DNA from 2 places in the Pseudomonas vesperimontis genome. Region 1 is predicted to be linked to the other one. Evidence: predicted binding sites of a transcription regulator. Region 1 holds the regulator's gene; the other holds the start of a gene.

What was found. The regulator sigma-54, encoded in region 1, starts transcription at its own class of promoters, with help from an activator protein. The targets are predictions, from matches to a motif close to ANTGGCATNNANNTTGCTNT.
Region 2: a site for sigma-54 is predicted at 7,223-7,242, ahead of WF513_RS11625 (flagellar basal body rod protein FlgF). Genes of this name have one in related genera too.

What each region holds. Positions count from the first base shown of each region.
Region 1 covers NZ_CP149803.1:2,969,358-2,980,795, forward strand. Annotated here, with positions in the region: gene lptC (LPS export ABC transporter periplasmic protein LptC) at 1-162, shown strand, start outside; gene lptA (lipopolysaccharide transport periplasmic protein LptA) at 149-691, shown strand; gene lptB (LPS export ABC transporter ATP-binding protein) at 694-1,419, shown strand; gene WF513_RS14135 (RNA polymerase factor sigma-54) at 1,556-3,070, shown strand; gene raiA (ribosome-associated translation inhibitor RaiA) at 3,262-3,570, shown strand; gene ptsN (PTS IIA-like nitrogen regulatory protein PtsN) at 3,586-4,059, shown strand; gene rapZ (RNase adapter RapZ) at 4,062-4,919, shown strand; gene WF513_RS14155 (HPr family phosphocarrier protein) at 4,932-5,204, shown strand; gene pmbA (metalloprotease PmbA) at 5,269-6,615, opposite strand; gene yjgA (ribosome biogenesis factor YjgA) at 6,719-7,237, shown strand; gene tldD (metalloprotease TldD) at 7,301-8,758, opposite strand; gene WF513_RS14175 (carbon-nitrogen hydrolase family protein) at 8,761-9,609, opposite strand; gene WF513_RS14180 (YhdP family protein) at 9,696-11,438, opposite strand, start outside.
Region 2 covers NZ_CP149803.1:2,439,157-2,450,594, forward strand. Annotated here, with positions in the region: gene WF513_RS11595 (flagellar hook-associated protein 3) at 1-401, opposite strand, end outside; gene flgK (flagellar hook-associated protein FlgK) at 443-2,485, opposite strand; gene flgJ (flagellar assembly peptidoglycan hydrolase FlgJ) at 2,492-3,667, opposite strand; gene WF513_RS11610 (flagellar basal body P-ring protein FlgI) at 3,685-4,788, opposite strand; gene flgH (flagellar basal body L-ring protein FlgH) at 4,800-5,519, opposite strand; gene flgG (flagellar basal-body rod protein FlgG) at 5,602-6,387, opposite strand; gene WF513_RS11625 (flagellar basal body rod protein FlgF) at 6,434-7,174, opposite strand; gene flgE (flagellar hook protein FlgE) at 7,380-8,696, opposite strand; gene flgD (flagellar hook assembly protein FlgD) at 8,751-9,419, opposite strand; gene flgC (flagellar basal body rod protein FlgC) at 9,445-9,888, opposite strand; gene flgB (flagellar basal body rod protein FlgB) at 9,904-10,311, opposite strand; gene WF513_RS11650 (bacterioferritin-associated ferredoxin) at 10,619-10,837, shown strand; gene bfr (bacterioferritin) at 11,130-11,438, shown strand, end outside.

The DNA.
Region 1 (11,438 bases):
CGCCTGACCATCTTCCCCGAGAAGGAATATGCGCAGACCCAGCAAGCCGTTAGAATCGACGCGGCCAATGGGGTGACCACGGCACAAGGAATGAAAGCGTACTTGAATGACGGCAGGATGCTCCTGCTGTCCAACGTAAGAGGTCTGCATGAGGCTCGTTAATACCCTCCCCCTACTACTCAGCCTCAGCGTCGCACTCGGCAGTGCCAGCGTGTGGGCATTGCCATCCGACCGCGAACAGCCGATCCGTATTCAGGCTGACAGCGCCGAACTCGATGACAAACAAGGCGTGGCAGTGTATCGCGGCGACGTCGTCATCACCCAAGGCAGCATGAAAGTCACCGGCGACACTGTCACCATTACCCAGAATGCTCAGGGCGATGTTGAAGTCTTCACCTCAGTCGGCAGGCCGGCCTACTACGAGCAACAGCCCTCAGCCGATAAACAGATCGTTAAGGCCTATGGCCTGACCATTCAGTACTTTATGGCCAACGAGCGCGTCGTGCTAATTGATCAGGCCAAGGTGATCCAGGAAGGCAACACCTTCGAAGGCGAGAAAATCGTTTATGACACCCAACGCCAAATCGTCAATGCCGGCCGCGCCACTGGCACCAATGTCACCGCGCCACGTCCGCGCATTGATATGGTGATCCAGCCAAAGAACAAACCCGCTGAACAACAGGCGCAGTAAAAATGGCCACATTGAAAGCCCAACACTTGGCCAAAAGCTACAAAGGTCGCCAAGTCGTGCGTGACGTCAGCCTGAGCATCGAGAGCGGGCAGATCGTCGGTTTACTTGGCCCCAACGGCGCCGGTAAAACCACCTGTTTTTACATGATCGTCGGCTTGGTCCAAGCTGATCAGGGTCGGGTGATGATTGATGACCTCGACGTCAGCCATCAACCGATGCATGGCCGCGCGCGCGCCGGTATCGGCTATTTGCCGCAGGAAGCTTCGATTTTCCGCAAGCTCAGCGTGGCTGACAACATCATGGCCATCTTAGAAACCCGCAAAGACCTCGACGGTGCAGCGCGGCGCAAAGAACTCGAAGGCCTGCTGCAGGAATTCCACATCAGTCACATCCGCGACAACCTCGGCATGAGCCTGTCGGGCGGTGAACGTCGCCGGGTGGAAATCGCTCGCGCGCTGGCAACCAACCCCAAGTTTATTTTGCTCGATGAGCCGTTCGCTGGTGTTGATCCGATTTCCGTTGGCGATATCAAACAGATCATCCATCACCTCAAGGCCAAGGGCATCGGTGTGTTGATCACCGACCATAACGTGCGCGAGACTCTGGATATTTGTGAAACAGCTTATATTGTCAGTGATGGCCAGCTGATCGCCGAAGGTAATGCCGAGGCCATCCTCGCCAACCAAATAGTCAAAGAAGTCTACTTGGGGCACGAGTTCAAGCTGTAACTGCAGCTTTTCTCTTTTTGGCCACAGCCAAGGCTAGGCAAACCCCTTAGAGTCAGGCATATAATTTGCTTCCAAGTGGCATTTTTTAAAACGCCCGTAGTGGATTGCGCATAGACGCCGGTAAATAAGGTCTGCAATGAAACCATCGCTCGTCATGAGAATGGGCCAGCAGCTGACGATGACACCGCAGCTGCAACAGGCCATCCGTTTGCTCCAACTGTCGACCTTGGATCTGCAACAAGAGATCCAAGAGGCATTGGAATCTAACCCGATGCTCGAACGCCAAGAAGAAGGCGAGGATTTCGACAATTCGGACCCCATGGCCGATGGCGCAGAAAGCGCCAGCCCCAGCGAACAGCCCGAAGCACCCTATCAAGAAACCAGCTATCAAGAAGCCACCCAGACCGTGGACAACTTGGAAGAAGGCGATTGGGGTGAGCGTATTCCTAACGAGCTACCGGTCGATACCGCGTGGGAAGACATTTACCAAACCAGCGCCAGCAGCTTGCCCAGCAACACCAACGACGATGACGAGTGGGATTTCACCACCCGCACCTCCAGCGGTGAAAGCCTGCAAAGCCACCTGCTCTGGCAGCTAAACCTGGCGCCGATGTCGGACAAAGATCGCTTGATTGGCGTGACCCTGATCGACTGCATCAACCAGCAAGGCTACCTCGAAGAAACCCTGGAAGAAGTGGTCGAGGCCTTCGATCCGGAACTGGACATTGAGCTGGACGAAGTTGAAGCCGTGCTGCACCGCATTCAGCAGTTCGAGCCCACCGGCATCGCCGCGCGCAATCTGGGCGAATGCTTACTCTTGCAACTGCGCCAGCTGCCCACTAGCACCCCGTGGTTAAACGAGGCCCAACGCTTGGCGGGCGACTACCTGGACTTGCTCGGCAGCCGCGACTACAGCCAACTGATGCGCCGCATGAAGCTCAAGGAAGATGAGCTGCGCCAAGTCATAGACTTGATTCAGAGTCTCAATCCGCGCCCCGGCTCGCACATCGAGTCCAGCGAGCCGGAATACGTGGTGCCTGATGTGATCGTGCGTAAACACAACGAGCGCTGGCTGGTGGAGCTAAACCAAGAAGCCATGCCGCGCCTGCGCGTCAATGCCCAGTACGCCGGCTTTGTGAAGCGCGCCGACTCCAGTGCCGATAACACCTTCATGCGTAACCAACTGCAAGAAGCGCGCTGGTTTATCAAAAGCCTGCAAAGCCGCAACGAGACCTTGATGAAGGTGGCGACGCAAATAGTCGAGCACCAACGCGGCTTTCTCGATTACGGCGACGAGGCGATGAAGCCCTTGGTACTGCACGATATCGCGGAGGCGGTGGGCATGCATGAGTCGACGATTTCGCGGGTAACCACGCAGAAATTTATGCACACCCCGCGCGGTATTTATGAGCTGAAATACTTCTTCTCCAGCCATGTCAGCACCTCTGAGGGCGGCGAATGTTCGTCCACAGCTATTCGCGCCATCATCAAAAAATTGGTCGCCGCGGAAAATGCGAAAAAGCCATTGAGTGACAGCAAGATCGCTGGTCTACTGGAAGCACAAGGCATTCAAGTTGCCCGCCGCACGGTCGCCAAATACCGTGAATCCCTCGCAATAGCGCCTTCCAGTGAGCGCAAGCGATTGATTTAGGCAGCCACAAGAAGGAAGACAGCTCATTCTGCGCACAACACCCTACGCCACATATTTTGCTAAGCAGCCATACTGCAACTAAGCAATTAGCGGTGGCTGCGGGCTTGTTCTGACAGCGTCTTCCACGCCACAGTGTTCCGGCGGCAGGTCTATTACCTGCTTCTTACACACGGCAACAAGGAGAAAGCGGTATGCAAGTCAACATCAGTGGACACCAGCTGGATGTGACCGACGCCCTGCGTAACTACATCGGCGAAAAACTCGGCCGATTAGAACGCCACTTCGACAAAATCACCAACGTACAAGTCATCATGGAGGTCGAGAAGCTCAAGCAGAAAATCGAAGCGACCCTGCATATCGCAGGCGGTGAAATCGTCGCCAATGCCGAGCATGACGACATGTACGCCGCCATCGATTTATTGACTGACAAACTCGATCGACAACTCATCAAACACAAGGAAAAACAGCTCGATCGTCAACAGGGTGCTATGGCTCGCTGACGTCGTCTATCTCCTATGATCCGACTTGAAACTATCCTGACCCCCGGTCGTTCCCTCGTGAACGTGCCGGGCGGCAGTAAAAAGCGTGTTCTCGAACAGATTGCCAACCTGGTGGCGCGTGAGCTGCCTGACCTGGATGGCCAAGATATTTTCGAAAGCCTAATTGCCCGCGAGAAACTCGGCTCCACCGGTTTCGGTAACGGCATCGCCATTCCACACTGCCGCCTGCCGGGCTGTACAGCGCCCATCAGCGCGCTGCTGCGCTTAGATGCCGCGGTGGATTTTGACGCCATCGACGGTGCGCCTGTGGACCTACTGTTTGTCCTACTGGTGCCAGAAGCGGCCACGGATGCTCACTTAGAGTTGCTGCGACAAATCGCCAGCATGCTCGACCGCAGTGAGGTACGTGCCAGCCTGCGCCAAGCCGCAAGCAGCGAAGCGCTGTACCAAGTGGTAGTCGACACACAAAACCAACTCAATAGAGCCTGAGCATGCGCCTGATCATCGTCAGCGGTCGCTCCGGCTCCGGCAAGAGCACCGCCCTCAATGTGCTCGAGGATAACGGTTTCTACTGCATTGATAACCTGCCCGCCGGCCTGCTGCCTGAACTCGCTGAACGCGCGCTGGTGCACACCGAACTGCTGCACCCGCAGGTCGCGGTGTCGATTGATGCACGTAACTTACCGAGCCATCTGCAGCGCTTTCCCGAGTTGCTCGCGGAAGTTCGTGCTCGGCATATCAAGTGCGATGTGATCTACCTGGATGCCGACGAAGAAACGCTGCTCAAACGCTTCTCAGAAACCCGCCGGCGCCATCCGCTGACCAACGAAAGCCGCTCGCTGGCTGAGGCCATCGCCGACGAAAGCCTGCTGCTGGGGCCGATCATCGACTTGGCCGACCTGAAGATCGACACCACTCACCTCAATCTGTATCAACTGCGCGACAGCCTCAAGTTACGCCTGCTTAACCAGCCTGAGCCGGGTACTGCATTTTTGCTGGAGTCTTTTGGTTTTAAGCGCGGTATGCCAGTGGATGCTGATTTGGTCTTCGATGTGCGCTGCTTGCCGAACCCCTATTGGAAGCCAGATCTGCGCGATTTCTCGGGCCTCGACCAACCTGTGATTGAATACCTGTCGGCCCAAGCCGATGTCGAAGACATGTACCAAGACATCCTCGCCTACCTGAGCAAATGGTTGCCGCGTTTTGCTGCCAGCAACCGCGCCTATGTCACGGTGGCGATTGGCTGCACGGGCGGCCATCACCGTTCGGTGTACCTGGCCAGCCGTCTGGGTGAAACGCTAAAACCCATCCTAAAAAACGTGCAGATTCGCCACCGCGACCTCAGTTAAGGAATTACCGCGATGCCTGCACGCGAAATCACCATTATCAATAAGCTGGGTTTACACGCCCGCGCAGCCGCCAAGTTTGTTGGCGTCGCTGGGCGCTTTCCTTGCCACGTGAAGGTCGGCCGCAGCCCAGAAACCTTGGTTGATGGCAAAAGTATTATGGCCGTGATGATGCTGGCTGCGGGTAAAGGCACAGCCGTGCACGTGCATACCGAAGGCGAGTTGGAAGACGACGCACTGGCGGCCCTGAGTGACTTGATCAACAACTTCTTCGACGAAGGCGAGTAAAACGCCCACGGCATAAAAAAGGGGCTGTACGCTTAAGCGACAGCCCCTTTTTTATGCCTGTAAATCAGCTACCTGCCACCGTCATGCGCTCAATTAGCACCGAGCCGGTACGTATATTACCGCGCAACTCCACGTCACTGCCCACCGCGACAATCTGTTTGAACATGTCGCGCATGTTGCCGGCGATGGTGACTTCCTGCACCGGGAACTGGATTTCGCCGTTTTCTACCCAGTAACCACCCGCGCCACGCGAATAATCACCGGTGACCATGTTCAGACCTTGGCCCATTAACTCAGTGACCAACAGGCCGCGACCCATGCGCTTGAGCAAGGCTTTTTGGTCTTCATCGCCGTGGCTGACGAACAGGTTATGCACGCCGCCGGAGTTAGCCGTGCTGGGCATACCCAGCTTGCGCCCGGAGTATGTGCCGAGTACGTAAGAGAGTAACTCGCCACGCTCAACAAAAGATTTGGCATAGGTTGCCAAACCATCACCATCGAAAGCGGCACTGCCGAGCGCGCGCGGAATATGCGGGCGTTCACCCAGCGTTAGCCACTCGGGGAATAATTGCTGGCCCAAGGTGCCCTCAAGAAATGACGACTTGCGGTACAGGTTGCCGCCCGAAATAGCCGCTAAAAAGCTGCCAAACAAGCCACCGGCTAGCTCTGCGGCAAACAGCACCGGCACTTCGCAGGTTGGCACCGGCCGCGCACCCAAACGGCTCACCGCCCGCTCAGCAGCGCGCTGGCCAATGCTGCCGGCGTCCGCCAGCAACTCGCCTTGGCGATTGACGTCATACCAGTAGTCACGCTGCATCTGCCCATCGGCTTCGGCGATCATCACGCAGCTCAGGCTGTGGCGAGTACTGGCATAGCCACTGATAAAACCATGGCTGTTACCGTAAACCCGGCAACCTTGATGGGTATTAAGGGTGGTGCCATCAGCATTCTTGATCCGCTGGTCTGCCGCAAATGCCGCTGCCTCGCAGCGTAGTGCTTGTTCGATGGCCTGTTCTGGGGTGATCGCCCAGGCGTGATAGAGGTCCAACTGCGGCAACTCACGCGCCATCAGCCCGGCATCCGCTAAACCCGCGCATTCGTCTTCGGAGGTATGTTTGGCAATGGCCAGAGCCGCCGCCACCGTCTCGCGAATAGCCGCGTCCCCGGTGGCCGACGTGCTGGCCGAGCCCTTGCGCTGCCCCACATACAAGGTGATGCCAAACCCTTGATCACGGTTGAATTCAACCGTTTCCACTTCGCGCTGACGCACCGTGGTGGACAAGCCCTGCTCCACTGATACCGCCACCTCACAGGCACTCGCGCCCTGCTTTTTCGCCTCAGCGATGATCTGCTCTACCTGGGCCTGTAATTGCGCTACGGCCTGAGGCCCAACTGTATCTACTGCACTCATAAAAACTCCTGAACGATAAGCGGCAAGCGCGGCCACGCAGGCCAGTCGCTTACAGCTGGAAACTTGCTGCTATCATGTCGGCGTTTTCCACTGGACCGCCACCATGTCTGAATACCTTGACGACTTCTCCGGCGAGAAGAGCAAAACCCAAGTCAAACGCGAGTTGCATGCGCTACAAGATCTGGGGCAACGCCTGACCACCCTTAAACTCGACCTGCTGAACAAGCTGCCGCTGACCGACGAGCTGCGCCGCGCACTTGCCGAAGCACCCAAGCACACTGCGAATGCCGCAAAAAAGCGCCATATGCAGTTTATCGGCCGGCTGATGCGCGATCAGGACATCGAATCCATCCTGACCTTGCTCGACCAACTCGACGCCTCAACGCGCCAATACAACGAACGCTTCCATAACCTTGAGCGTTGGCGTGACCGCTTGATCAACGGTAACGATGACACCCTCGAAGCCTTTGTCGGCCAGTACGCCGACGCCGACCGCCAATACCTGCGTCAGTTGGCACGCCAAGCTCAGCATGAGCTGGCGCAGAACAAAGCGCCTGGTGCTTCACGCAAAATCTTCAAATACATCCGCGAACTGGATGAAGCGCAACGCGGCTTGCGTTGATCTTGCCGCGTTGGGTGGGTTACGCCTTCGGCGTAACCCACCCAACGCGCGCCTTAACCGCCTCTACGTACCCGTACCGCCGACGGTGATGGCATCGATTTTCAACGTTGGCTGGCCGACGCCCACTGGCACTGACTGGCCGTCTTTGCCGCAGGTGCCGACGCCGCTGTCCAGCGCCAAATCGTTGCCGACCATCGACACGTTGCTCATGGCTTCCGGGCCGTTACCGATCAGGGTGGCGCCTTTGACCGGTACGGTGATTTTACCGTCCTCGATCAAATAAGCTTCGCTGGTAGAAAATACGAACTTGCCGCTGGTGATATCCACCTGACCGCCGCCAAGGTTGGCGCAGTAGATGCCTTTTTTCACCGAACGGATGATTTCTTCCGGATCACTTTCGCCCGCCAGCATGTAGGTGTTGGTCATGCGCGGCATGGGCAGGTGTGCATAGGATTCGCGCCGACCGTTGCCGGTGGCGGCCACGCCCATCAAGCGCGCGTTAAGCTTGTCTTGCATATAGCCCTTGAGCACACCGTTTTCGATCAACGTAGTGCATTGGGTCTGGGTGCCTTCATCGTCCATGCTCAGGGAGCCACGACGCTCAAACAAGGTGCCGTCATCAACGATGGTGCACAGGCTGGAGGCGACTTTTTCGCCAATTTTGCCGCTGTAGGCCGAACTGCCTTTACGGTTGAAGTCGCCCTCAAGACCGTGGCCGACCGCCTCGTGCAGCAGCACGCCGGACCAACCCGCACCCATCACCACTGGCATACTGCCTGCTGGCGCCGGAATCGCTTCAAGGTTAACCAGCGCCTGACGCAACGCCTCACGGGCATAGCCCATGGCGCGCTCTTCGTTATTGCTGGTTTGCTCAAGGAAGTAGCGGTAATCGGTGCGCCCGCCGCCGCCATGACCGCCTCGCTCGCGGCGCCCGTTTTGCTCAACGATTACGCTGACATTGAAGCGCACCAACGGACGCACATCCGCACCCAAGCTGCCGTCATTGGCCGCGACCAGAATACGGTCCCAAACGCCCGCCAAGCTGACTGACACTTGTTTAATCCGCGGGTCAAGGGCACGGGTCGCAACGTCGATACGCTTGAGCAACTCGACCTTTTCCGCCCGGCCCAGCACATCCAGCGGGTTGTCTTGGGCATACAGCGGTTTAACCAACGGGCTGCTGAACGCCTGCACGCGCCCGCTCTGGCCAGCACGGGCAATCGAACGGGCTGCACGCGCCGCCTGACTTAAGGCGTCAGCGGTAATCGCATTGCTGTAGGCAAAGCCGGTTTTCTCACCGGACTGGGCGCGCACGCCAACACCCTGATCGAGGTTAAAACTGCCTTCTTTAACAATGCCATCCTCCAGCGCCCAGGTTTCCGACACCTGACTCTGGAAATACAGATCAGCCGCATCGATTCCGGGGCCCGCTAACTCAGCCAAGACACCCGGCAGATGGTCAATGGTCAAGCCGCCCGGGCCTAAAAGATGCTCACTGACTGACGCCAACATATTGTTCATAGCTACTCCAAACCTGGCAGCCGCGGTTCGGCCGCTGCAAAAAATCGTTTATGTCGGGTGATTGGCATGCGCTGGCGTATTGCTGCTTGCTCTGTGCCATCGCGCGCAGCCAGCAACACCCCAGGGCCCTGCGCCAACTCCGCGAGCACATGGCCCCATGGGTCGATGAGCGCTGAGTGGCCAAAGGTTTCACGCGGCCCAGGATGAGTACCGCCTTGGCCTGCGGCCAGCACATAGCACTGGGTTTCAATCGCGCGCGCACGGGTTAGTACCTGCCAATGGGCGGCGCCAGTCATGGCGGTGAAGGCCGCGGGCACGCTGATCAATTCGGCGCCCGCCGCTCGCAAAGCGCTGTAAAGCTCGGGGAAGCGCAGGTCGTAACAGACCGTCAGCCCCAACCGGCCACAGGGGGTATCCGCCACCACCACATGGCCGCCGAATGCGTAATCATCCGACTCGCGGTAGCGGCCATGGTTATCGCTGACGTCCACATCGAACAGGTGCAACTTGTCGTAGCGCGCCACCCGCTGGCCCTTGTCATCGATCAGCAATGAACAGGCATGCGCCTTGGCTTCAGGCTGGCCGTCCGACGGCAGCGGCAACGTCCCCGCCACAATCCACAGACCTAAATCTATGGCCGTTTGGCGCAGCCAGGGCAAAATCGGCCCCTCGCCCAAAGCCTCGGCACGCCCTAGTGCCGCTAAATCACGGCGGCCCATGGCGGCGAAATTTTCTGGTAACACCGCCAGACGCGCCCCCTGAACGGCTGCTTGCTCAAGCAATTGTCTTGCCTGCGCCAAATTGTCCAACACGTCGGCCTGGCTGACCATTTGAATGACTGCGAGGGTCATGACTGTCTTTTCTCAATGCCGGTACTAGGCTTCAGCTTACAAGCCATGCCGGCAGACTGCACGGCTGCAGATGCAACACGCGGGCTTTACTGGGGCTTTTCAAAGGGCTTGTCGAAGCTGATATCCGGATTCTGCCAAGGCCCGGTGACGTCGTATTGCACGCTGGCAAACCGCGCGACGCTGTTGCCCAGCAGTTTATCCGCGATAAACAGTGCTCCACCGATAGCCGGCGCGCCAACAATCAGTGCAGCCAGGGGCAGGTTGTTGGTCACCGGCAAGGTGACCAGCAGCTTGGCGTCGATTCGGTCATGGGCAATGTCCAGCGTGCCATTCAATTCAAGGTTACTCGACGGCCCCTCAAGGGTGATCGGCTCACGGGTGACATACACGCCGTTGTTGGCCTGCAGCACGCCTTTGACCCGGTCATAGCTGAGGCCTTTGCCCAGCAAGTCGGAAAAATCCAGGCGCAAGCGCCGGCCAATCGAATTGAAGTTCAATAGGCCAAAAACTCGCAGCGCCGAGGCGGGCCCTTCGACCTCGGAGAACTGCCCTTTGCGCAAGGAAGCATCCAGCGTGCCGCTCACGCGCTTCATGCTGAACCACGCTGGTGAGCCTGGCCAGTCGCCGTCCACATCCACATGAAAATCTCGGCTGGTAGCCGTTGGCGCATAGCCCCACGCGATCAGCACATCGCCCAAGTCTGCGCCTTCTAAGCGACCTTGATAGGCTGTGCGCGTGCCATTGGCGCCCTGCAACCACGTGGCTCGACCCGCTACTTTCAAGCCTTTGAGGTTGATATCCAGCTCGCTGAATTGCACGCCGGTGCTTACCGGACGCGCCTTGAGCGACCAACTGCCCAGCGGCTCTATACCCTGAAAAACCTCGGCGATACGCACATCCAGCGCTGGGAAACGACTCGGGTCGACCGCCGCCAGCGGGTCTGGCGCGTCCACTGCCGGCTTGCCTTCAGGTTTGGGCACGGCCGCCGGGAAGCGCAGATAGTCGAGGTTTAGAGCAATCGGCGCCCCTGCGGTATCGGGCAAGCCGACTTGGCCCTTCAACTGCGGGCTGTCGAGGCTGACGGCCCAGCTCAAGGCATCGCGCTTAACGCCGACTTCCAGCGACTCAAGGGTTACGCCAAAGCCGGTAAAACGGTTAATGCGCAGCTGTGCATCGCTGAACAGTTGTTGCGCGTCATTCACCGGCAGGTTGCTGTAAGGCTGCAACACCTGCTGCCAGGCCGACCAATCCACTTCTGCTACTCGCCCGCGCACACGCAACCCTTGGCCAGTGGGCAGGCGTGCTGGACCGTCAGCCAAACGAATTTCACCGCGGCCCTGATTAAACTGGCCCGGACTTGCCGCGAAAGACAGGCTGAGTAACTCGGCGTAATTGAGCCAGTAACGCTGCTCACGCCCGCCCACACTCATGCGCCACTGGGTCGCGCGCTCCTCGGCTTGTGCTTTACCGAAAGGTGACGGCAGCGCCACTGTCACTCCTTTCAGGCTGGAGTTGACCCGTAACTGGCTGTCCGCACCGTCCAGCGTCAGGTTCAAGCGATACGGCAGGCTGCCGCTGACGGGCAGCGGCTGAGTAACACCCAGCCAGGCGCTTAACTCATCAACCGCAATCTGTCCGCTGGCCTCGATACGACTGCGCGCGTTGCCCGGCGAGCCTTCGGCCAACGCTTTGCCGCGCACCGCATGACCGAGCACCTGAGCGCGAATATCCGGGGCACTGAGGCCGCTGGCGGTGTTGTAGCGAAATGCGCCCTGCACTTGGCTGAACTGCAGCGGCGGATTAGGCAGACTGAGCTGCGCGCTTTGCGT
Region 2 (11,438 bases), 530 kb from region 1:
CCGCGAGCATTGCGACTGTTCATTAAGTTCAGCAGCTCGCCCTCACGCTCACTTAGCTCTTTGGCAAGTGATTTGCGGTCTTCAGCCGATAACGCACCGCCGCCAGCTTGCACCGCCAATTCGCGAACACGCTGCAGTACATTGACTACCGAAGTGATGGTGGTTTCTTCTTGGGCCAGACTGTTCTTTGCAGCGGTGAGGTTTTCCTTGTACTGACCAAGCACTGCCTGTTGTTGTTCGAGTTGCAGCAGGCGCACCGAGGCTACCGGGTCATCAGCCGGAGTAAGAATACGATTGCCGCTGCTAATCTGCTCCTGAGTGCGAATCAGATTTGCATAGTTACGCCCCAGGCCGCTAACACCGTTATTGAACGCTTGGATTGAAGAGATGCGCATAACCATAAAACTAACCTCGAGGTTCTAGACCGCACGCAACTGGTGCGTCAGAACGTGTTAATCAGTGTATCGAACAGGCTGCGGGCAACTTGAATAATCTGTGCTGAGGCTTGGTAATACTGCTCGAATTGGATCAGCTTAGCGGCTTCTTCATCAAGGTTGACCGCCGAAATCGAATCGCGATTATCAGTAGCCTGTTTGAGGATAGCCCCAGTGGCCTCACCATCAACCCGCGCCTGACTGGTCAGTGTGCCCACCCGCTCCACTAAATCTCCGTAAGCGTCAGTAAAGCTTGAACCTGTGGTTGCAGGCGCTAGGGGATTGATACCAATGACCGCTCGATTCTGCAGGTCGATTAGCTTCAAAGCGTTACGGTTATCGGATACACCATTGGTGTTAAACGATACAGAGAAATTATCGCCGCTCTGAGGCCGACCACTGACACTCACTTCGTAATCAAAAGGCACCGGTACAGGAGGCGGCCCGGCTGAGGCGGGCACAGTAATGGTCAACTTATTATTCTGCCCCGGCACGATGACACCGGTATCAATAGCAGGACCGCCACTAAGGTTAAACACCTCATAACTCTGTACACCTGCTGTAACTGCCCCCATCACGATGCGCAGTGGCGGTGCGTTGCGTAGGCTGGTTTCCAGATTAGTTTGAGCCACCGGGTCGTAGATATCGATTTCAGTTTTCAGTGTCGGCTGGCTGATCACGCCAGTGCCAATATTCGCTGGGCTGGTTTGCGATTTCAGCGGAGCAGCAAAGGCTAGCTCCTCTGGCCGCTTCATGTCGGCACGCATAGACTCGCCGGCATTACGCGCCGGCATAACCCGAAAGCGATCACCCGCAGCAAACGTACCGCTGGCCACGTTCAGTGAGATGCCTTCGAACTGCGCAGCCGGAACCGCCGTGATATCAAAAGGACCAAAACTGGTACCGTCGCTGATGCGTCGCGCGGTGAAATCTGTAGCAGTGGTGAACTCAATCTCATAGTCGCTTGTGCTGAGCTGGGTGGTGTCTTCGATCAACACGTTGAGGTTGGCTGTGGTGTCACTGTTACCCACACGCGCCAAACTGCGTTGACCAATTAGCAACGGATCATTCAGCTCACGAAATAAACCATTACCGAACTGACCATTGAGATCCAAGCCCTGCCCAAGCTGACGATTGACTTGATCGGTGACCGACAGCGCCAGTCGCCCGACTGAGTTAAGCGTGGTATCCAGCACGTCTTCGCGGTAGCGGATCAGCCCGCCCATCTCGCCGCCAGTGATTAACGAGGTAATACCTTGGCGCGAATTGCCGCTGACAAACTGCACTTCACTGCGCAGCGGATCGGACAAGCCGGGGACCACTTCAAGTCGTGACGCGGTACTGCCTACTACCAAGGGCTGGCCCGAACCGACAAAAAGGTTGTAGCTGTTGTCGTCTTGGGAAACCACGGTTACACCAATAAAAGTCGACAACTTGCGCACAGCCTCTTCACGCGCATCAAGCAGATCATTAGGCTGCTTGCCGTTGGCTGCAGCCACTGCGATTGCATCGTTGTAACCCGCTATTGATGTTGCCAGTTGATTGACTTGGTCACTTACTGCAGAAAGCTGTTTATTGATAAATGCGTTTTGTTCGGATAGACGGTCGTAGACAGTATTGAAACGCTTGGCCAAACCTTCAGCCTCAGACAACGCTAATTGCCGAGCTGGAATATTGGCAGGGTCTTCTGCAGCGGTTTGCAGCGCAGCAAATACTTTTTGCAACCCAGGATTGACCCCAGTGGTAGTACCTGCCAGCAAGGAATCCAGCTGATTGATCTGGCCCAGATAGCTCTGGGTATCACTATTAAGTGCTGTGCTGCTGCGCACCTGCGTATTGAGAAATTCGCTGTAGATACGTCTTACATCGACCAGCGTTGTACCTGAGCCGATGTAACCGACGCCGCTGAACTGCGGAATACGCGTAGCCTGTATCGTCTCTTGGCGCGAGAAGCCGGGCGTATTGACGTTGGTGATGTTGTGGCCGGTGACCGCCAGCGAGGTTTTGTTCGCTGACAGCCCAGACAAGCCAATATTGAGGAGATCAGCCATGGTTCATCATCCGTTGGTGGACGGCGTACTGACGGCCGCGACTGTTTGGTAGGTCTGCATTTGCCGAGCGATCTGGGCGATTTTGCTGGCGTATTGCGGGTCGGTGGCGTAGCCGGCCTTCTGCAATTCGCGGGCAAACTGCTCGGGCTTGTCGGTAGTGGCTAAGGCTTTTTCGTAACGACCGTTGTTCTGCAAGAAGCTCACGTAATCATCAAAGCTGTGGGCGAAGGACTCATAGGCGCGGAATGAGGCCGCTTCCTTAACAGCTTTGCCGCCCTTGAACTCAGTGGTCAGCACGCGCGCTGAGTCGCCTTCCCAGGTGTTGTGGGTTTTGATGCCAAACAGGTTATGGCTGCTGCTGCCGTCTTGCTGACGAATAATTGATTTACCCCAGCCGGTTTCCAACGCGGCCTGTGCCACTAAATAGCGTGGGTCGACGCCAATCTTCTCGGCGGCTTGTTCAGCCATCGGCAACATGGCGGCAATAAATTCATCTTTCGAGCCAAAGGCTGCTTTGCCAGGCGCCAGTGGCGGCTGGGCAATACGCCGCCCGGTAATGGCGTCCATCCCACTCAAAGCCAGTGCTGTGTCTGCAGGGGCAGCAAACGTCTTGGCGGGTATCCAATCGTTTTGCGCCAGTGGCTGTGCGTCCGCCGCCGTAGCGGTCGGCACGATGCCCGCGAGCAAACGGTCTGTCAGTTTGCTGGGCAGGGACAAGCGCCGTTGGTTGAGCAAGGAGCTGTCATCGCGGCTGCTTTCAACCTGAGCCAATGGTTTAACCGGCGCAGCTGGGACCGCCTCGTTCACCTGAGCAAACGGATTGGGCCGGCTGTCGGCTTCTTTGATTTTGGACATCTGCCGCACCAACACGTCGGCCAAGCCAATACCGTTTTGGTGGTTGGACAAGGTGACCGACAGTTGTTGGTCGTGCATGTCTTGGTAGGTTTTGCTCTCGTTGCTGTTCATAAAGTTGCCCTCACCAAACGCCTCGTTAGCCGAGCGCATGGCTTTGAGCATTTCATTGAGAAACAGCGACTCAAATTCTTGAGCGACTTTCTTGATGTTTTTTTCGCTGTCGCCGCCCACCTTGAACTGCTGCAAGCGGCCTAGGTCGTTATAGGCGCCACTGTCTACCGGGCTTTTAGCCCCACCGAGTAAACCGGCTGAGAGTCGAGAGTCCATTTTGGGCGTGCCCTCCCTTAAATCACAATCAGGTCAGCCTGCAGAGCGCCGGCTTGCTTAAGCGCCTCCAGGATGGCCATAAGGTCGGAAGGCGAAGCGCCCACCTGATTCACCGCGCGGACGATTTCATCCAGCGTGGTCCCGGGGCCGAACTTGAACATGGGCTTGGCTTCTTCATCAGCATTGACCCGTGAGCGCGGCACCACAGCCGTCTGGCCGCCGGACAAAGCGTCTGGCTGGCTGACAATCGGATCTTCGGTAATGGTCACTGTCAGGCTGCCGTGGGTGACTGCAGCCGGCTGCACGCGCACGTTTTGGCCAATCACGATGGTGCCAGTACGCGAGTTGATGATGACCTTGGCCACAGCCTGGCCGATCTCAACTTCGAGGTTTTCCAGAATGGATAAGTAGTCCACCCGCTGACCCGGGTCGAGGGGCGCGCTGACGCGGATCGAACCTCCATCGAGCGCTTGGGCCACACCTGGGCCAAGCAGCTCGTTGATGTGGTCAACAATATTTTTTGCAGTGGTGAAATCTGGACGATTGAGGTTGAGCGTCAGGCTGTTGCCTTGATCAAAACCGCTCGGTACCGGCCGCTCGACCATTGCCCCGCCGGGTATACGCCCTGCCGATGGCACGTTGACGGTGATGCGTGAGCCGTCGCCGCCTTCGGCGTCAAAACCACCGACCACTAAGTTGCCTTGGGCGATGGCGTATACGTTGCCGTCGATACCTTTAAGCGGGGTCATCAGCAAGCTGCCGCCACGCAGGCTTTTCGCATTACCGATGGAGGATACGGTGATGTCGATGGTCTGCCCGGGCTTTGCGAACGCCGGTAGGTCAGCATGGATCGACACCGCCGCGACGTTTTTCAGCTGCACGTTGCCACCCGCCGGCACCTTGATACCGAACTGCGCCATCATGTTATTGAAGGTTTGCACGGTAAACGGCGTCTGGGTGGTTTGGTCACCGCTGCCGTTAAGGCCAACCACCAAGCCGTAACCAATTAACTGATTACTGCGCACACCTTGGATGCTGGCAAGGTCTTTCAGCCGTTCGGCCTGAGCCATTGAAGCCAGTAACACAGCGGCAGCGGCGATGAGGTATTTACTAAGCGTCATGGTGACCATCCTCAGAACGGCCACATTGGGCTAAGAAAGAAACGGCTCATCCAGCCCGGCTGCGAAGCATCAGCAAAGGCACCGGTCCCCGAGTAGGTGATGCGAGCATCGGCGATGCGGGTCGAGGACACGGTGTTGTCAGTGGCGATGTCATCGGAGCGGACCAAGCCGGCAATGCGCACCAGTTCGTCGCCGGTATTAAGGGTCATCCACTTTTCCCCGCGCACCAGCAGAATGCCATTGGGCATCACTTCGGCCACCGATACGGTGATTGAGCCGGTAAGGCTGTTGCTTTGCCCAGCAGCGCCAGAACCATCCGCTGAACGCGCTGCATCGAAGCTGGCGTCCAGACCTAAGGTGTCATTGTTCAGGCCCAGCGCACCGATGGAGGCCAGCGGATTTTTCGGCGTTACCGCCATGCCGAACAGGTTGGGTATGCCGAGGTTGGCCGAGCTGTCTTTGCTGACCTGGCTGTTGCTGTTCTTGCTGGCTTGGGTGCGCTCATTGAGGGTAATGGTAATGATGTCGCCCACGCGGTAAGCCTTGCGGTCACCGAACAAGCCATTGTCAAAACCAGCTTGGTAGATGGAGCCATTATTTTGCGAGGCAGGCAGCGGCGTGCGCGGCATTACCGGGGCGTAATAGGGATCGTCCGGCTTAGGCGCGGGCGCCATGCAGCCGCTCAATGCCAGAGGGCCAAGCAGTGCACTTAGAATAATTAGCCGGTTCATATCGATTACCTCAGTTGTTGCATTCTGCTAGGTGAGGACCTTGTTGGGTTACGCCGCTTCGCGTCTAACCCGCCCTACGCCATTAAAGATTCTGTGAAATAAAGCCGAGCATCTGGTCCGCAGTGGAAATGACTTTGGAGTTCATTTCATAGGCGCGCTGAGTGGTGATCATGTTCACCAGCTCCTCCACCACACTGACGTTGGAGTTTTCCAAGGTGTTTTGCAGGGTGGTACCTAGGCCATTCAGGCCCGGTGTGCCGACTTGCGGCGCCCCGCTGGATGCAGTTTCCAAGAACAGGTTATTACCGATAGCCTCCAGCCCCGCCGGGTTGATGAAATCGGAAATCTGCAAGTTACCAACGATCTGCGGCTGCGGGTTGCCGGCAGTGGTGACGGATACGGTGCCGTCTTCGCCGACAGTAAAGGTGCGCACTTCATTGGGCAGAACAATGGCCGGCTCCAATGCATAACCGTTAGAGGTCACCACCTGGCCATCGGAGTTGAGGTGGAAACTGCCGTCGCGGCTGTAAGACACCGTGCCGTCTGGCAGCAACACTTGGAAGAAACCGCGACCGTTAATCGCCATGTCTAGCGGTTGTTCGGTGGTTTGCAGGCTACCGGCGGTGAAGATTTTTTGCGTGCCCACCACTCGCACCCCGGTACCCAGCTGCAAGCCAGACGGCAGTTGGCTGTCTTGGCTAGACTGGCCGCCCGGTTGACGACGAATTTGGTACAGCAGGTCTTCAAACTCGGCGCGATCACGTTTAAAGCCGGTGGTCGAGACGTTGGCCAAGTTGTTGGAAATGGTGGTCAGGTTCATGTCCTGAGCGGACAAACCCGTCTTACTGACCCACAGTGCCGGAAGCATATCGATTCTCCTCGGGCGTCGTATTACCGACGCCGCGTGCTGGTAATTAGGTCATTTGCAAGACGCGCGCCATGGCTGCCGAATTGTCTTCGGCAGTGCGCATCATCTTCACTTGTAATTCAAATTGGCGAGACAGCGAGAGGATCGCGGTCATCTCTTCCACGGCGTTGACGTTGCTTGACTCAAGAAATCCCGAAGTGATTTCCGTAGTTGCATCGGCCTGCACCGGGCCTTGGCCTTTGAAGCGAACCAAACCGTCGGTGCCCTTCTCCATTTGTTTGAGGTCCGGATTGACCAGCTTTAAGCGGTCAACCTCAGCCAACACATTTGGCGCTTCACCCAGCGCACGAATGCTGATGGTGCCGTCTTTACCGATTTCGATTTTCTGCTCAGGCGGCACGGCAATTGGTCCGGCGTTGCCCATCACCGGCAAGCCATTGCCGGTGCGCAAAACACCCAGCGCATCAACGTTCAAGCTGGCAGTGCGCACATAGGCTTCGGTGCCGTCAGGAGCCTGCACCGCCAACCACCCTTTGCCGCCAATCGCCACGTCCAGATCGCGACCGGTTTCTTGCAGCGAGCCTGGCGTGAAATCAGTGCCGGGGCGCTCACTCATGGCATAGACCCGCGACGGTAAACCGTCACCGAAGATCGGCATGGAGCGCGCCTGCTCGAAATCCCGGCGAAAGCCATTGGTGGTGATGTTCGCTAGGTTGTTGGCGTGGGCACGCTGGGCCAGGGTGTTGTTGTGGGCGCCAGTCATGGAAACGTACAGCATCTTGTCCATGGTTATTCTCCGAGTTGGGCGTGTCGCCCGTTGCTCTATACAAGGTATAAAGCAATGCTTGTGCCAGCACTCAAAAAATAAAGATAACTAATTGTTTTATATGAATTTTAATAAATAAAAAGGCTCCGAATGGAGCCTTACAAACAATCAAGTGGCGTATTTTTGCCGCCGCCGACAGGCACGTGCCTACCGCCGGCCAACCCGATTAACGCAGGTTGATAATGGTCTGAGTCACCGCACTCTCAGTTTCGATGGTCTTGGCGTTGGCCTGGTAGTTACGCTGAGCGACGATCAAGTTGACCAGCTGATCGGACAACTCAACGTTGGAGTCCTCCAGCGCGCCAGACTGCAACGCACCTAAGGTGCCGCTGCGCGGCGTGCCTCGTACCGGCTCACCTGACTCAAAAGACTGCACCCAAGCGGTTTTACCCACTGGCGTCAGCCCTTGCACATTGGCGAAGTTGGCCAAGATAACCTGCCCTTGAATATTCGACTGGCCATTGGTGTACCGGGCAAAAATCACCCCGGTATCGTCGATTTCAAGCCCTGCCAACTGGCCAGTGGTGTAACCATCTTGGCTGACGCTATTGACCGCGAAGGTGCTGGCAAATTGAGTGGCCTGACGTAAATCAACATTCACCCCGGTCGCACTCGCGGTTGCGCCGTTGCTTGACCATACCGGCGGGATCGCTGTGTCTGGCGCTGCCGGCACCCAGGTGGTGAGGTCGATGGTGCCGTCTGCGCCCACGCTAAACCCGGTTGGAGCAGAAGCAATAAGAGCGGGGATATCTAGCTGACCCGCTGAGGTGAACTGCAGGTCAACCGAAGAAGGCGTGGTCAGGGCTGGGTTGTCCGGGCTGCGGCCATCAATCAACACGTTCATCTGCCAGTTGTTTGGCCCGGTCTTGAGAAAGTACTGGGTAAACACATGGGAGTTACCCTGAGTGTCATAAATATTGGTCGACGTTGATGAGTTGTAAGACGTGGGGTCAGCCGGATCAAATGGCACCGTGGTCGGCACTAAGTTGGTGGAGTTAAGGTTAAACGTTTGGTCCAGATTACTGGTCGGTAACGGTGCTTGGCTGGCCGTCTGGATTTGCAGGTCAGCCACCACACCATTCTGCAAATTATTATTAGCATCCACCGTATAACCCTGCAGTTTGTAGCCAAAGTTATTGACCATAAAGCCGTCACGGTCGGTACCGAAGTAGCCAGCACGGGTGTAGCTCACATCGCCGTTATTGCTGGTTTGAAAGAAGCCATTGCCGTTGATTGCTAAATCTAGGGCGTTTTGCGTGTTGTTAATGTTGCCTTGGTTAAACAGCTGCGACACGTTGGCGAGCAATACACCGCTGCCTTGAGGATTCTTACCAGAACCCAAAACAGACGCGGCATATACATCGGCGAACTCGGCGCGTGATTGTTTAAAGCCTGCAGTGCCCGCGTTGGCGATGTTGTTGCCGGTCACATTGAGGTCGCTGGTGGCGGCACGCAGACCGCTAAGACCGATATTGAAACCCATGGAAGACTCCTTTGCCGGACAGCCGGCAGCTAAAACCTGGCTAAAAGCTGTTGGTTACTGACCGATCATCTGCACTTGCGACATAGGCACACTACCAAGCCCGGCAAGGTTCAACATCAGCTCACTGCCGCCCAAGGTCACGCTGTCAACGTTGGCCGGTAGCAGGGTGTAAAGGCCCTTAGTGCCCTCGGCATAAGATGCCTGCGCTTCAAATTTGTAGGTGCCCGGCGGCAATAGATTGCCGCTGGCATCTTTGCCATCCCAAATAAAGCTGACGTTACCGGCCGCTTGCTCACCCAGGTTGATGCGGCTTACCGCAGCACCGGACTTGTCGTAAATATTGACGGCGACGTTACTGCTGCTGGTTGGCAAAATCAGGCTAGCTTTGAAGCTCTCGCTGGTATCAACCACAGCTTTGTCGCCCGGCACGATCACCTTGCGGCCCACCAGTGACGAGGCCTGCAGCGCCTGAGAAGACTGATAGCCGGTGACCAGCGAACCCATGCTGGTATTCAATTTTTCAATGCCCTCAACCTGGCTGAACTGCGCCAGCTGGGCGATAAACTCACCGTTGCTTTGCGGCTCCAGCGGGTTCTGGTTATTCAATTGGGCCACCAGCAGATTGAGGAACTCGTTCTTGCCGAGTTCCTTCTTCTGGTTGCTGTCTTGTTTGATCTGGTATTGATCCATCGTCGAAAGGCTGACATCGCCAACAGTACTCATAACCCTGCACTCCTTATTCGCTGGCTTACTGACCCAAGGTCAATACGCGCTGCATCATCTGTTTGGCGGTGTTCATCAATTCGGTGTTGGTCTGGAAGGCCCGGCTGGCGGAAATCATGTCAGCCATTTCTTCCACCACATTGACGTTGGGGTAATAGACGTAGCCGCCTTCATCCGCCGCTGGGTGGTTAGGTTCATAGCGCGGCATCAGGCTGCTCTGGTCTTCAACCACGCCCAGCACCTGAACCCCGGCACCGGCATTGTCTTGGTCGGCAAACAGCGAACCACGGTCACCGCCTTGCGCGGACTGATAAACGGTGGCGAACACCGGGTGCCGCGCGCGGTAGGTTTGGTCAATGCTTGAGGAGACAGTCTCGGCGTTGGCGATGTTGCTGGCGATGGTATTAAGGCGAGTGCTCTGGGCACTCATACCCATCCCGGCGATATTAAAAACACTGCTAAGTGACATGGCTTCAGGCTCCTATTAGTCGCCGCGCAGGGCACTGGTCAGCCCTTTGAACTTGCTGTTGAGCAGGGTAAAACTGGCCTGGAATTGCACCGAGTTTTCCGCGTAATTGGATTGTTCGATTTGCAGATCAACGGTGTTCTGGTCGATCGATGGGCTCATTGGCGTGCGATAGGCGAGGCCCGCGTCACCGGCTGACAGGCCTTCAGCAGCAATGTGCTGGTTGTCTGTTCGATTCAGGCTGACCGCGCCGCGCGAGCCCTTGGCACTCTGCTCAGCCAAAACGCTGGCAAACTGCAGATCACGCGCCTTGAAGTTGGGCGTGTCCGCGTTGGCGATGTTGTTGGCCAACACTTCAGCGCGCTGGGTGCGGAAGCTGAGGGCTTTTTCGTGAATGCCGAGTGCTCTGTCGAAACTGATGCTCATGGTCAGAAACCTTTGCTCGTTGGCGGTACTGTTTTGCGTACAAGACCATAAGCAAAGCCTGTGCCATTTTATTTATTGCATATTTATCAGTCACTTAAGCTGTAGATGCGTTAATAAAAGCGGCAAAGCGGCAAGCGCTTTCCGCCCTCGGCAAGCAGGCGGCAAGGCGCTGGCAACGCAAGGCCGACGTCACGCGCAACAGGTTGCCGACCAGGGAGCATCACGCAATAACATTTAACTTTGACAAGCATTCTCATTAACATTAGTATCTTTAGCACCAGCCACTGCCCTGCCATGAGTGCTCACCATGTATGTCTGTCTTTGCGAAGGTGTTACTGACAGTCAGATCCGCGAAGCCATCTACGAAGGCTGCTGCAGCTACCGTGATGTGCGATCAACCTTGGGTGTTGCCAGCCAATGCGGCAAGTGCGCCTGCCTGGCCAAGCAAGTGGTACGCGAAACATTGAGCGAAGTGCAAAGCAGTCAGGCGGCCATGGCCTACCCGGCCAACTTTGTAGCGGCTTGATAGCGACGCACTGACAAACCGGACCTTGCGTCCGGTTTTTTATGCCCCGCTGTTTATAGCGCCACACACCCACACTCGCAACGCGGCTTAAGCCCGTGACAGCGCCAGCGCCAGCGCTCATAGTCTCTGGCCTTCCTATGTGCCGGCAAATCAACACGTTAGCGCTAAAATGCACACCTTAAACATACTTACTCAGACTGATTTTAACTTTGATTTCAACCGCTTAGGTTTGACAGTCGAAAACCTGCAGCCCAGAATCAGGCGCTAATTCCCCTGCAAGGCAGACGCAGACATGAAAAGCGACAAGAAGGTCATCCAGCATCTGAACAAGATCCTCGGTAACGAGCTGGTCGCGATCAACCAGTACTTCCTGCACGCACGCATGTATGAAGATTGGGGCCTGAAGAAAGTCGGCGAGCATGAGTACCACGCGTCCATCGACGCGATGAAGCACGCGGACAAGCTGATCAAGCGCATTCTGTTTCTCGAAGGCCTGCCTAATCTGCAAGACCTTGGCAAAATCCTGATCGGTGAAAACACCCAAGAAATGCTCGAATGCGACCTGAAAATCGAACACAAAGCGCACATCGACCTGAAAGCA